Regions from separate parts of the Streptomyces sp. NPDC001678 genome, predicted to be linked through region 2. Evidence: riboswitches for the same ligand, from Rfam matches in the RefSeq annotation. Region 2 holds a riboswitch; each other region holds the start of a gene.
The links. A riboswitch is a leader RNA that binds a small molecule or an ion and turns the genes downstream of it on or off. The one in region 2 is predicted to bind cobalamin.

Region 1 (4,372 bases), on a different contig from region 2:
GACGTCCTACTAAGTCCAGAGTCGAAAAAACGTGCGGGGCGGCCGGGTGGCCGCCCCGCACGCCGGGGACGGGTGAGGGATGAGAGAAGGACGGGGAAGCGGAATCGGTCAGGAGACGGGTTCGGCCGCCCCCTGGGCCGAGCGGTCGGGCCCGGCCCGGTGGACGAGCAGCCGTTCCGCCAGGTGCCCGAAGAGCAGCCCGAAGCCCGCCCACAGGGCGCACTGGATGGCCAGGGCCGCGAGGCGGAACCGCCACAGCACGGTGGCCGGGAAGTCCGCGGGCACCTCGTCGACCACGGGCAGGACGGCGTACGCCACCCCCGCCATCAGGGCGAACGCCGCCACCGCTACGACGCCGGCCCACCAGCCGCCCAGCCGGGGGACCAGCGCACGGCCCAGGAAGATCGCGGCGACGCCCAGCAGGACGCTGAGCACGATCATCAGGAAGTACAGTGCGGTGCGCTTGCCGATGGTGTCGGGGTCGCCGACGGACGGCGGATTGGCCGGGTACTTGAGGAACGGCACCACATAGACCACCAGCAGCCCGCCCAGCGAGAGCAGGGCCGCCGTGGCGCGCGGGCCGATCCGGCCGATGCGGCCCAGGGCCACGCAGAAGGCCAGCGCCGCGATGCCGCCGAGCGCGACGCCGTAGACCAGGACGCCGGTCGCCAGCCCGGCGGTGGACTGGAGGGTGCGGCTGACCAGCTCCACACCGTGGTCGTCGTGGCTGTGGGCCTCCTCGAAGCCGATGGCCTTGTCCACGGACGGCTCACCGAGCAGATAGGCCACGAGCAACGCGAGGCACCCCGCCGCCAGCCCGGCGAGCATGCCGCGCACCAGCAGCGACCGTACGGAGACGGTATTCACGAGTCGGACTCCCCGGGGGTCAGTGGCACGGGAAGCCGAGCAGGTGGCGTCCGTCGTGGACCCACTCGTGGACGCCCTCGCCGGACAGCAGCGAGGTGGCGCCCTGCTCGGCGCCGACGAAGTACAGCAGGATCAGCATGAGAAGGCCGAAGAAGACCGCCCACGGGGCGATCGCCTTGAGGGATATCGGCGCGATCTCCGGCCGGGCGGACGAGCCGGACGTGGGAGCGCCGGACACGGGAGCGGCGGAATAGGCCATGATCAAACCTCCTGGGGAAACACGCGTCCCAGAACTAGGGGTTCCTGGACGACGGGAGGCGGGTCTGACTCCCCGGGCGTCACCGCGCTGCCACGAGCGCTCGGCCGGATTCACAGTGGCGCGACCGTGCCGGATTCCCACCGGCTTCCGTCACCCCGTCGTCATGTCCACGCGACCGTACCGTTCAGGCCAACATTGCGCCATGGGGCGGGGGGACGCGTACCGGCGTACGACCGGCGCGCACGCCCTGGAGCGTGCGCTGGACCCGCACGGGGCCTGCGCCGGGCCCGCGCCCGCTTAGCGACCGTTCCCCGACCGCTCCGCCTCCTTGACCGCTCCGCCTCCCCGACCGCTCCGCCTCCTTCGCCACCCGAGTGTGACCGGTATGTGAACAGGGCTGTTCGGCGGGCGACTTCTGTGCCTACGCTGGCCACGCAGCCGGTTCGCCCTGCCCGCCAGGCAGACGCGTCGCAAGAGGGAACCCGGTGGGAATCCGGGACTGCCCCGCAGCGGTGAGCGGGAACGACCGCCGTCATACGCACTGGGCCCGACAGGGCCCGGGAAGCGACGGCCACTAGGTGTCCGCCCTCGGGTGGACGCGCCCGCGAGTCCGAAGACCTGCCCGCTGCCCGCGCGCGAACGCACCGCGCGCGGAGATCCCGGTGACCCCGAGGGCGGGTCGGCGCGCACGGACGAGCACCCGTCGGCTCGCCCGCACCGGCGCGACCCCTCGCGGCCCTTCCAGGATCCTGTGAAGACGAGCTCGCGAAGGAGAGTTCCGTGACCAGCAAGTCCGCAGCCGCGGCAGCCCGGGCCACCCTGTACGGCTACCCCCGCCAAGGGCGGGACCGGGAACTGAAGAAGGCCGTCGAAGGCTACTGGAAGGGCGCCGTCACCGCCGACGCCCTGCGCCGGACCGCCGCCGCACTGCGCGCCGCCACATGGCGCGATCTCGACGCCGCCGGCCTCCACGAGGTCCCCACCGGTGACTTCTCGTACTACGACCACGTCCTCGACACCAGCGTCATGGTCGGCGCGATCCCCGCCCGCCACCGCGCCGCCTTCGCCGCCGACCCCCTGGACGGCTACTTCGCCATGGCACGCGGCACCCAGGACGTGGCGCCCCTGGAGATGACCAAGTGGTTCGACACCAACTACCACTACCTCGTCCCGGAGCTCGGCCCCGACACCGTCTTCACCGCCGACCCCGCCAAACAGCTCGGCGAACTCGCCGAGGCCCTGGCCCTCGGCCTCGCCGCCCGCCCCGTCCTCGTCGGGCCGGTCACCTACCTCCTGCTCGCCAAGCCCGCCCCCGGCGCCCCGGCCGGCTTCGACCCGCTCACCCTCCTGGACCGGCTGCTGCCCGTCTACGCCGACGTACTCACCGCGCTGCGCGCCGCCGGGGCCGAGTGGGTCCAGCTGGACGAGCCCGCCCTCGTCCAGGACCGCACCCCGGCCGAACTGACCGCGGCCGCCCGCGCCTACCGCGACCTCGGCGGCCGCACGGACCGCCCGAAGCTGCTGGTCGCCTCCTACTTCGACCGGCTCGGCGAGGCCCTGCCCGTACTGGCCAAGGCCCCCGTCGACGGCCTCGCCCTCGACTTCACCGGCCCCGCCGCCGCCAACCTCGACGACCTCGCCGCCGTCGGCGGACTGCCCGGCAAACGGCTCGTCGCGGGCGTCGTCGACGGCCGCAACATCTGGATCAACGACCTGACGGCGTCGCTGGCCACCCTCGCCACCCTCCTCGGCCTCGCCGACCGCGTGGACGTCGCCGCCTCCAGCTCCCTCCTCCACGTCCCCCTCGACGCCACCGCCGAACACGACATCGACCCGCGGATCGCCCGCTGGCTCGCCTTCGCCCGCCAGAAGACCACCGAGATCGTCACCCTCGCCCGCGGCCTCGGCCACGGCACCGCCGCGATCGCCGCCGAACTCACCGCCAACCGCGCCGACCTGGCCTCCCGCGCCGGCTCCGCCCTCACCCACGACCCGGCCGTCCGCGCCCGCACCGCCGCCGTCACCGGCGACGACGCCCGCCGCTCCCTGCCCTACGCCGAGCGGACGGCCGCCCAGCGCGCCCGGCTGGGCCTGCCCCCGCTGCCCACGACCACCATCGGTTCCTTCCCCCAGACCACCGAACTGCGTACCGCCCGCGCCGACCTGCGCGCCGGGCGCATCGACACCGACGCCTACGAGCGGCGCATCGAGGCCGAGATCCGCGAGGTCGTCGCCTTCCAGGAGAAGACCGGCCTGGACGTCCTGGTCCACGGCGAGGCCGAACGCAACGACATGGTCCAGTACTTCGCCGAACGCCTCACCGGCTACCTCGCCACCCGGCACGGCTGGGTCCAGTCCTACGGCACCCGCTACGTCCGCCCGCCGGTCCTGGCCGGCGACGTCTCCCGGCCCGAGCCGATGACCGTGCGCTGGACGACCCACGCCCAGTCCCTCACCGCACGCCCCGTCAAGGGCATGCTCACCGGCCCCGTCACCATGCTCGCCTGGTCCTTCGTCCGCGACGACCAGCCCCGCGCCGAGACCGCCCGCCAGGTCGCGCTCGCCCTGCGCGACGAGGTCGCCGACCTGGAGGCGGCGGGCACCGCCGTGATCCAGGTCGACGAACCCGCCCTCCGCGAGACCCTCCCCCTGCGCGCCGCCGCCCGCCCCGGCTATCTGTCCTGGGCCACCGAGGCCTTCCGCCTGACCACCGGCGGCGTCCGCCCGGACACCCAGATCCACACCCACATGTGCTACGCCGAGTTCGGCGACATCCTCCAGGCCATCGACGACCTCGACGCCGACGTCATCAGCCTGGAGGCGGCACGCTCCCATATGCAGGTCGCGGGCGAACTCGCGGGCGCCGGCTACCCCCGCGAGGTGGGCCCCGGCGTCTACGACATCCACTCGCCCCGCGTCCCCGGCACCGACGAGGCGGCCGCCCTGCTGCGCCGGGGCCTCGCGGCCATCCCCGCCGAACGGCTGTGGGTCAACCCCGACTGCGGCCTGAAGACCCGCGCCTGGCCCGAGGTCCGCGCCTCGCTGGAACACCTGGTGAAGGCGGCGCGCACGCTGCGGGAGGAACTCCCGGACTCTTCCTCGTCCTCTTCCTCTTCCTCGTAAGGCGCGGGACGGGGTGCCCCCGGGTCGTCATCAACCGGGGGCACCCCGTCTCCTCGACGGCTGAGAGACTGCCCGCATGGCCGAACTCAACGGAAAGCCCGTTACCCTCGACGACCTCCAGAG
Region 2 (4,372 bases):
GGCCCGTACCCGGGTCCGTACCGGGGTCGGGATCGTCGTCCCCCGCGTCGGCCGCGGGCCTGTCGGGGACGGCCGTCACGGGCTCGCCGAGCCCGGGCGCCAAGGTCGCTGCGGGCAGGTAGTCCTCGCTGATCTCCCGTGGCCCGAACGGCCACACCTTCTCCCGCGCCGCCCACAGCACGAAGGCCACGCACCCGGCGCCCACCCAGGCCAGCGACCACTCGATGGGATGGCGGCCGGGGGAGTTCCGGTCGGCGAAGCCGTAGATCACCAGCCAGCCCGCCAGCGCCACCAGGCTCGGCAGCGGATAGAGCCACATCCGGTACGGGCGCGGCAGCCCCGGCTGCCGGCGCCGCAGCACGGTCACGGCCAGCACCTGCGACAGCGCCTGGAGGATCACCATGACCGCCATCAGCAACTGGATGATCGTCGCCAGGTCGGTGTGACGGCCGATCAGAAAGCCGATCGCCGAGATCAGTCCCATCGTCGTCAGGGGCAGCACCGGGAAGCGCAGCCGTGGGTGGAGGGCGCCGAAGCGGCGGAAGAAGACGTTCTCCCGCGCGGCGTCCACGGGGATGCGCGAGCCGCCCAGCAGTCCGGTGAAGACCGACGCGAAGGCCGTGACGAGGATCAGCACGGTGACGACGTCCGCCGCGCCCTTGCCCCACGTCTGCTCCAGGACCGCCGAGGCCACGGAGGACCCGGCCGTGGAGTCCGGGTCCAGCATCTGCCGCCAGTCGACGACGCCCAGGGTGCCGATCTGGAGCAGCAGGTAGATGGCCATGATGCCGAGGATCGAGTAGATGATGGACCGTGGCATGACCCGCCCGGGGTCCTTGATCTCGGCGCCCATGTAGGCGACGGTGCTGTAGCCCCCGTAGTCGTAGATGCCGATGGTCAGGCCCGCCGCGAAGCCCAGCCAGAACTGACCGGTCGTGAGGTCGAAGGCGCCCGCCGGGTAGGTGAAGGCCAGGTCCGGGCTGAAGTGGGTGAACGCGGCGACGATGACCAGGACGACGGAGACGATCATCACGCCCCACAGCACGGCCGTGATCCGCGCGATGCTCTCCACCCGCCGCCACAGCAGCCCGACGACCACCACGACGAACGCCAGGCCCGTCAGATCGCCCTGGGTCTGTGTCATGCCCGGCCAGAGGTAGCCCAGGTACTGGACGAAGCCGATCACACCCGTGGCCATGGCCAGCGGGATGAAGAGCATCGCCGTCCACACGAACAGGAACGGCACCAGTCTGCCGGTGCGGTACTGGAACGCCTGCCGCAGATAGACGTAGCTGCCGCCCGCGCCGGGCATCGCCGCGCCCAGCTCGGCCCACACCAGCCCGTCGGCCAGGGCCAGCAGCGCCCCGGCGACGAAGCCGATGACCGCCTGCGGCCCGCCGAAGGAGGCCACCATCAAGGGAATGGTGACGAACGGTCCTATGCCGCACATCTGGCTCATGTTGATGGCGGTGGCCTGGAACAGCCCGATACGGCGGACGAACGCCGCCCGCTCTTCCGGCACCTCGGGCTCCGGTCGCCCGGGCCCCCGCTCGATGTCCCCTGCCGTGCCCGCCATTGGCGCTCAGCCCTCTCGCGTCCGTCCGTCGAGGTGTTCCTGCACTCGTACACCGGGCCGCCCGGCACGTCCATCACCTGCGAAGTGTCGGACCTTGCTGCGAGGAGATGGCAAGTGCCACATTCTCGCCCCGGAGCCCGGCCGGGACGTTATGGTTGCCCGGCCGTGGTGTTCGGGAAGACCGGTGAGGCCCTCGTGGGCCGATTCCGGAGCGGCCCTCGCCACTGTGATCGGGGAGTGACCGTCCTCTTCCGCGCGCCCCGGCGCGCGGAGCCACTGGCAGCGTCCGGCTGCCGGGAAGGCGGGGCGGTAACGCCAGTCACCCGTAAGCCAGGAGACCGGCCACGGCATCTCGAAATGATCCACGAGGTGCTGGAGCGTTCACCCCAAGATGTCCATATCCACTGACCCGTCCACCGAACCGTCCGCGCCCGCCTTCCGCTGGCGCCGTGAGGACACCCTGCGGACCGCCGGCCTGCTGGCCGTCGTCGTCGCCCTCCACGTCGTCGCCTTCGGCGTGCTCTTCCTGCTGGTCGTGCCGAACCACTACACCGTCGGCTCCAAGGCCTTCGGCGTCGGCCTCGGCGTCACCGCCTACACCCTCGGCATGCGGCACGCCTTCGACGCCGACCACATCGCCGCCATCGACAACACCACCCGCAAGCTGATGGCGGACGGCAAACGCCCGGTCTCCGTCGGCTTCTGGTTCGCCCTCGGCCACTCCAGCGTCGTCGTCCTGCTGACCCTGCTGGTCAGCGGGGGCACCCGGCTGGCCGGGACGCTGATGAACGAGGACTCCACCACTCATCAGACCCTCGGTGTCGTCGGCACCTCGGTCTCCGGCGGCTTCCTCTACCTCATCGCCCTCCTCAACCTCGTCGCCCTCGCCGGCATCATGAGGGTCTTCCGCGCCATGCGCGAGGGCCGCTACGACGAGGCCGAACTGGAGAAGCAGCTCGACTCGCGCGGCTTCATGAACCGCCTCCTCGGCCGTTTCACCCGCTCCATCACCCGCCCCGGCCAGATGTACCCGCTGGGCTTCCTCTTCGGCCTGGGCTTCGACACCGCCACCGAGGTCACCCTGATGGTCATGGCGGGCAGCGGCGCCGCCGCCGGGCTGCCCTGGTACGCGATCATGTGCCTGCCGCTGCTGTTCGCCGCCGGCATGAGCCTGTTCGACACGCTCGACGGCACGTTCATGAACTTCGCCTACCAGTGGGCGTTCTCCAACCCCGTCAGAAAGGTCTACTACAACCTCACCATCACCGGGCTGTCCATCGCCGTCGCCTTCCTCATCGGCACCATCGAGCTGGTGGGCGTGCTCCACGAGAAACTCGATCTGGACGACGCGGTGACCGGCTGGATCGCGGGGCTGAACCTCGACAACGTCGGTTTCGTCATCGTCGGGCTGTTCGTGGTGGTCTGGGCCGCCGCCCTCGGCTACTGGCGCTTCGCCAAGGTCGAACAGCGCTGGGCGGCCCGGACGACCGCCGCCGGAGCCCTTACGGACCGGTGACGAACGGCGGCGCGCAGGGGCCTTCCGGGTGCCGCCGGCCCTAACGTCGGCGGCATGCGCGTACTTGTCACCGGAGGCGCGGGCTTCATCGGCTCGCACATCGTCCGGGCCCTGACCGCCCGGGGCCATGAAGCCGTCGTCCTCGACGCCCTGCTGCCCGCCGCCCACCCCACCGCCCCGCCCCGGCCCCACGGCGTCGAGTGGTACGAGGCCGACGTGCGCGACCGGGCCGCGGTGGCCCGGTCGCTGCGCGGCGTCGACGCCGTCTGCCACCAGGCCGCCATGGTCGGCCTCGGCAAGGACTTCGCCGACGCCCCCGCCTACGTGGGCTGCAACGACCTCGGTACGGCGGTCCTGCTCGCCGCCATGGCGGAGGCCGGGGTGCGGGGGCTGGTGCTGGCCGGCTCGATGGTCGTCTACGGCGAGGGGCGGTACGACTGCCCCGCGCACGGCCGGGTGCGGCCGGGCCCCCGGGCGGCGGCTGACCTGGCGGCGGGCCGCTTCGAGCCCCGCTGCCCCGACTGCGCCCGGGAACTGGTCCCCGGCCTGGTCGGCGAAGAGGCCCCCGCCGACCCCCGGAACGTCTACGCCACGACCAAGCTCGCCCAGGAACACCTGGCCGCGGCCTGGGCCCGGGCCACCGACGGCACGGCCGTGGCGCTGCGCTACCACAACGTCTACGGTCCCGGGATGCCCCGCGACACTCCCTACGCGGGCGTCGCCTCCTTCTACCGCTCCTCCCTCGCCCGGGGCGAGGCGCCGCGCGTCTTCGAGGACGGCGGCCAGCGCCGGGACTTCGTCCACGTCCGGGACGTCGCCGCCGCGAACGTCCTCGCCCTGGAGGCGCTCGCGGGCCGCGAGCCGGGCCTGGCACGCCCGTACAACTGCGGCAGCGGCGAGCCGAGGACGATCGCCGACATGGCGCTGGCCCTGTCGGCCGCGTACGGCGGCCCGCGCCCGGTGGTGACGGGGGAGTACCGGCTCGGGGACGTCCGGCACATCACGGCCGATTCGCGGCGGCTGCGGGAAGAGCTGGGCTGGCGGCCGGAGGTCGGCTTCGCCGAGGGGATGGCGGAGTTCGCGCGGGCGCCCCAGCGGGCGCCGACCGGGGCGCGCGCCGGGGCGTGAGGAGGAGCGCGGCGCGGGCCCGCCCGCGCCGCACCGCGTCAAGGGCGCTCGCACCCCTGGAGCGCGCACTCCTTGCGCACCCGGATGACGGGCGGGCCGCTCCCGGTCGATTCCTCGCTCACCACCACGCGGGACGGCCCTCCGCACCGCAG
Region 3 (4,372 bases), on a different contig from region 2:
GCAGGAGGCCCAGCCGCATGTCGGCCATGCCGACGATCGCGGTGAAGGGGTAGGTGGACGAGGACATCAGCGGTTGCCTCCCTGGGGGGAACGAATCAGTGGCGGCGCCCCGGGCGGTATGAACGGCAGTCCGCCCGGCACCCCGTCCTCGATCAGGCGCAGCAGCGCGTCCGTGTCCGCGTGCTCCTCGATCAGATCGCCGAGCCGGTCGAGCTGTTCCTCCCGCAGCGCGGCGAACGACGTGTCGGGGGCGGGGACGAACGCCCGTCCGGCCGCCTTCGCGACCTCGCGCAGGAACGCCCGGCGGAAGCCGTCGCTCTCCAGCGAGCCGTGCCAGTGCGTGCCCCACACCGCGCCCACCCGGCAGCCGTCCAGGCTGTGTCCTTTGTCATCAGAGATGAACGCCTCGGCCCCGCCCAGCACCTCGGCGACGCCGTGGTGGATCTCGTACCCCTCGACGTGCTCGCCCAGGGCCTCGCCGACCGGGCGGGCCAGGGTCTTCCCGACCGCGAACCGCACGCGCACCGGCAGCAGGCCCAGGCCCTCGACCGTGCCGGCCTTCGACTCGACCTCGTCGTCGATCCGCTCGCCCAGCAGCTGGAAGCCGCCGCAGATGCCCAGCACCGGGCGGCCCTCCGCCGCCCGCCGTACGAGCGCGTCGGCGAGCCCGCGTTCGCGCAGCCACGCGAGCGCCCGTACCGTGCCGCGCGTGCCCGGTACGACGACCAGGTCGGCGTCGGCGAGCTCCTCGGGGCGGTCCACGAACCGCACGACGACGCCCGGTTCGGCCGCCAGCGCGTCGACGTCCGTGAAGTTCGACATCAGCGGCACCGCGCACACGGCGACCCGCAGGACGTCCGCGCCGTGCGGCGGGGCGACCACGGACTCGCGGACCGCGCCGCGCAGGGACACGCGCAGGCCGTCCTCCTCGTCGATGCCCAGGCCGTGGGCGAACGGCAGCACGCCGAACGTCCGCCGGCCCGTCAGGTCGCGCAGCATCTCCAGCCCCGGCTCCAGCAGACTCACGTCGCCCCGGAACTTGTTGACCACGTAACCCGCTATCAGCTCCTGGTCCTCGGGGGAGAGCAGCGCTGTCGTACCGAAGAAGGAGGCGAAGACACCGCCCCGGTCGATGTCGCCGACCACGACCACGGGCAGGCGCGCGGCCCGGGCGATGCCCATGTTGACGATGTCGGAGCGGCGCAGGTTGATCTCGGCTGGGCTGCCGGCCCCCTCGCAGATCACGGCGTCGTGGGTGCGCCGCAGCTCGGCCAGGCACTCCGTCACCGTGCCGAACAGCTGCTCCTGGCGGCCCGCGTGGTAGCCGCGGGCGCTGAGCTCGCCCACCGGCTTGCCCATGAGGACGACCTGGCTGCTGCGGTCGCTGCCGGGCTTGAGCAGCACCGGGTTCATGAGGGCGCTCGGCTCGACGCGGGCGGCGGCGGCCTGCATGGCCTGCGCGCGCCCTATCTCCGCGCCGTCGCGCGTCACGAAGGAGTTGAGGGACATGTTCTGCGCCTTGAACGGCGCGACCTTGACGCCCTTGCGGACCAGCCAGCGGCAGATCCCGGCCGTGACCACGCTCTTGCCCGCGTCCGAGGTGGTCCCGGCCACCAGCAGGCCCCCGCCCGGCGGGCCCGTACGCCCGCTCCTGTCGGCTGTCACCGAGACTGTCACCGATTCCTCCCCGCCTTCCTGAACAGGCTGCCCACCGTACGAACCGCAACCGCCGTCCCCAGGGCCAGCAGCGACACCCGGCGCGAGAGCCGGACCGCGCGCTCGATGTCGGCCGTCCGCACGGGACGGTTCTCCCCGCCCAGTACGGGGCGGTGCTCGACGCGCCCGGCGTAGGCGAGGGTGCCGCCCAGGCGGACGCCCAGGGCCCCGGCGAAGGCGGCCTCGACCGGCCCGGCGTTGGGGCTGGGGTGGCGGGAGGCGTCGCGCCGGGCCACGCGCAGGGCGCCGCGCGGATCGGGCCCGGCGAGGACCGTGAGCGCGGCGGTCAGCCGGGCGCCCGGCCAGCCGACGACGTCGTCGAGCCGGGCCGACGCCCAGCCGAACCGCCGGAGCCTGGGCGACTTGTGACCCACCATGGCGTCGAGGGTGTTGACCGCCCGGAAGCCCACGAGCCCGGGCACGCCCCCCAGGGCGCCCCAGACGAGGGCGCCCACGACGGCGTCGGAGGTGTTCTCGGCGACGGACTCCACCACGGCCCGGGCGATCTGCTGCGCGTCCAGCGCCTGCGGGTCGCGGCCGCACAGGTGCGGCAGCCGCTCCCGGGCGACCTCCAGGTCCCCGGCGGCCAGCGCCCCGCCGATGGCCCGGGCCTCCCGGCCCAGGGACGTGCCGCCCAGGACGGACCACGTGACGGCGGCGGTCAGCGCGATGTCGGCCGCGCGGTGACGTCGCGCGGCACGGGCCAGCAGCCCGGCCCCGGCGACCGCGCCACCGGCGCAGACCAAGGTGTGGAGGGTGCCGTAGCCCCGGTGGTCGCGCCACAGCCGCCGCTCGACGGCCTGCGCGGCCCGCCCGAACGCGGCCACGGGGTGACCGCGGCGGGGGTCGCCGAGGAGCTGGTCGCAGGCGAAGCCCAGGGCGGCGCCGTACGCGAAGGAAAAGCGATCGCTGCCGGGCATGGCGAAGCGGTGTCCTCACTCAGGGTCCGCGCCCTGGCTCGACGTCGACCGGCGACCAGAGTCTCCTGGCTCCCGGATCCGCGCCGCCCCCGGCCTTCCGGCTCGCGCCGTGGCCATCGGTTGGGGGGACACTCCCCGGTGACAGTGGCGGGACCGCGCCGGATTCGCACCGGCTTCCTCTGCTGTCGCCGTTTGGCTCCGGAAGTCCACCATGGGGCGGGAAGGGGCGTCAACTCGCCCTGACCTGCGCTCCTACTGGCGCCGTCGGGCCGACCTCAAGACATATGCGCCGCTCTCTCGCCCACGGCCCGGACGCCCGGCAGCGCGCGCCGACGACGGAGGGGCGGGCGGGAGACGACGGAGGGGCGGGACCGGAGAACCCGGTCCCGCCCCTCCGCGAACGCACGCGGTGTGCCCGTCAGGCGACGATCAGATAGATCCCGTAGCCCACCGCCGCCGCGCACAGCGCGAAGCACGCGTACGCGCCGGTGCGGGTCAGAAGAGGCGAGCCGGTCGCGGAAGTGGCGCCCGCGGCCTCCGGCTTGCGGGACGTGCCGAGGATGCCGAGCGTGAAGACGCCCACGAGGCCGACGGTGACCACGAGGCTCACGCCGAAGACCTGGCCGAGAGCTGCCCAGTCGATGTGCATGGTGGTTCTTCCTCCGTTGCCCGGCGTCAGCCGGTCGTCGCGGCGGCGGGGGCGGCCGGGGTGGCGGGTGCCGGGGTGACCTGGGCGGCGGCCGGGGTCAGGGAGCCGGCGGGCGGCGGGGCCACGGCCTGAAGGGCGGCCGTGACGACACCGACGGGCTCCTCGGGGAGGCCCTGCGGCGTGCCCGGGTCGTTGACGTTGTCGTGGGTGACCGGCTTGCGGCGCGAGGCCGCCCAGATGGCGCCGGAGACCCCGAGGCCCAGGACGGCGACGGCGGCGATGCCCCAGTCGCCCTGGTCGGCCAGGAGCGCGGCGCCGGCGGCGACGAGGCCCGCGGCCGGGAGGGTCAGGCCCCACGCGGCGACCATGCGGCCAGCGGTCGACCAGCGCACCACGCCGCCCTTGCGGCCCAGGCCGGAGCCCATGATCGAGCCGGAGCAGACCTGGGTGGTGGAGAGCGCGAAGCCGATGTGCGAGGAGGCGAGGATCACGGTCGCGGCACCGGTCTGGGCGGCGAAGCCCTGCGCCGGCTTGATGTCGGCGAGACCCTTGCCGAGCGTCTGGATGATGCGCCAGCCGCCCAGGTACGTACCGAGCGCGATGGCCAGGCCCGCGGAGACGACGACCCACAGCGGCGGGTCGGAGTGCGGGGCGACGACGCCGCCGGTGACCAGGGCCAGGGTGATGACACCCATGGTCTTCTGGGCGTCGTTGGTGCCGTGGGCGAGGGAGACCAGGGCGGCCGAGGCGATCTGGCCGGCGCGGTAGCCCTTCGCGGTCTCCTGCTCGTCGCGGCCCTTGGTCAGGCGGAACGTCAGGCGGGTGGCGGCCCAGGCGGCGATGCCCGCCACGATCGGGGCGGCGACCGCGGGGATGAGGACCTTCATGACGACCTTGTCGGCGTTGACCGCGTCGAAGCCGACGGACGCGACGGTGGCGCCGATCAGACCGCCGAAGAGGGCGTGCGAGGAGCTGGAGGGCAGGCCCGCCAGCCAGGTCAGGAGATTCCAGACGATCGCGCCGACCAGCCCGGCGAAGATCACCTCTGGTCTGATGCCGGCACTCTCATCGATGATGCCTCCGGAGA

Region 1: it holds a riboswitch for cobalamin, as region 2 does, so the genes downstream of both, metE (5-methyltetrahydropteroyltriglutamate--homocysteine S-methyltransferase) here and ACFYZR_RS17100 (HoxN/HupN/NixA family nickel/cobalt transporter) in region 2, are expected to answer to the same signal.
Region 3: it holds a riboswitch for cobalamin, as region 2 does, so the genes downstream of both, ACFYZR_RS00325 (cobalamin biosynthesis protein) here and ACFYZR_RS17100 (HoxN/HupN/NixA family nickel/cobalt transporter) in region 2, are expected to answer to the same signal.

Annotation. Positions count from the first base shown of each region.
Region 1 covers NZ_JBIAUP010000012.1:70,389-74,760, forward strand. Annotated here, with positions in the region: gene ACFYZR_RS24005 (CbtA family protein) at 109-867, opposite strand; gene ACFYZR_RS24010 (CbtB-domain containing protein) at 887-1,126, opposite strand; cobalamin riboswitch at 1,189-1,275, opposite strand; cobalamin riboswitch at 1,599-1,746, shown strand; gene metE (5-methyltetrahydropteroyltriglutamate--homocysteine S-methyltransferase) at 1,907-4,249, shown strand; gene ACFYZR_RS24020 (aminotransferase class IV family protein) at 4,326-4,372, shown strand, end outside.
Region 2 covers NZ_JBIAUP010000007.1:117,420-121,791, reverse strand. Annotated here, with positions in the region: gene ACFYZR_RS17105 (APC family permease) at 1-1,576, opposite strand, end outside; cobalamin riboswitch at 1,726-1,938, shown strand; gene ACFYZR_RS17100 (HoxN/HupN/NixA family nickel/cobalt transporter) at 1,968-3,092, shown strand; gene ACFYZR_RS17095 (NAD-dependent epimerase/dehydratase family protein) at 3,147-4,220, shown strand; gene ACFYZR_RS17090 (hypothetical protein) at 4,259-4,372, opposite strand, start outside.
Region 3 covers NZ_JBIAUP010000001.1:57,104-61,475, reverse strand. Annotated here, with positions in the region: gene ACFYZR_RS00335 (putative cobaltochelatase) at 1-67, opposite strand, end outside; gene ACFYZR_RS00330 (cobyric acid synthase) at 67-1,677, opposite strand; gene ACFYZR_RS00325 (cobalamin biosynthesis protein) at 1,674-2,636, opposite strand; cobalamin riboswitch at 2,695-2,817, opposite strand; gene ACFYZR_RS00320 (hypothetical protein) at 3,055-3,285, opposite strand; gene ACFYZR_RS00315 (anion permease) at 3,312-4,372, opposite strand, start outside.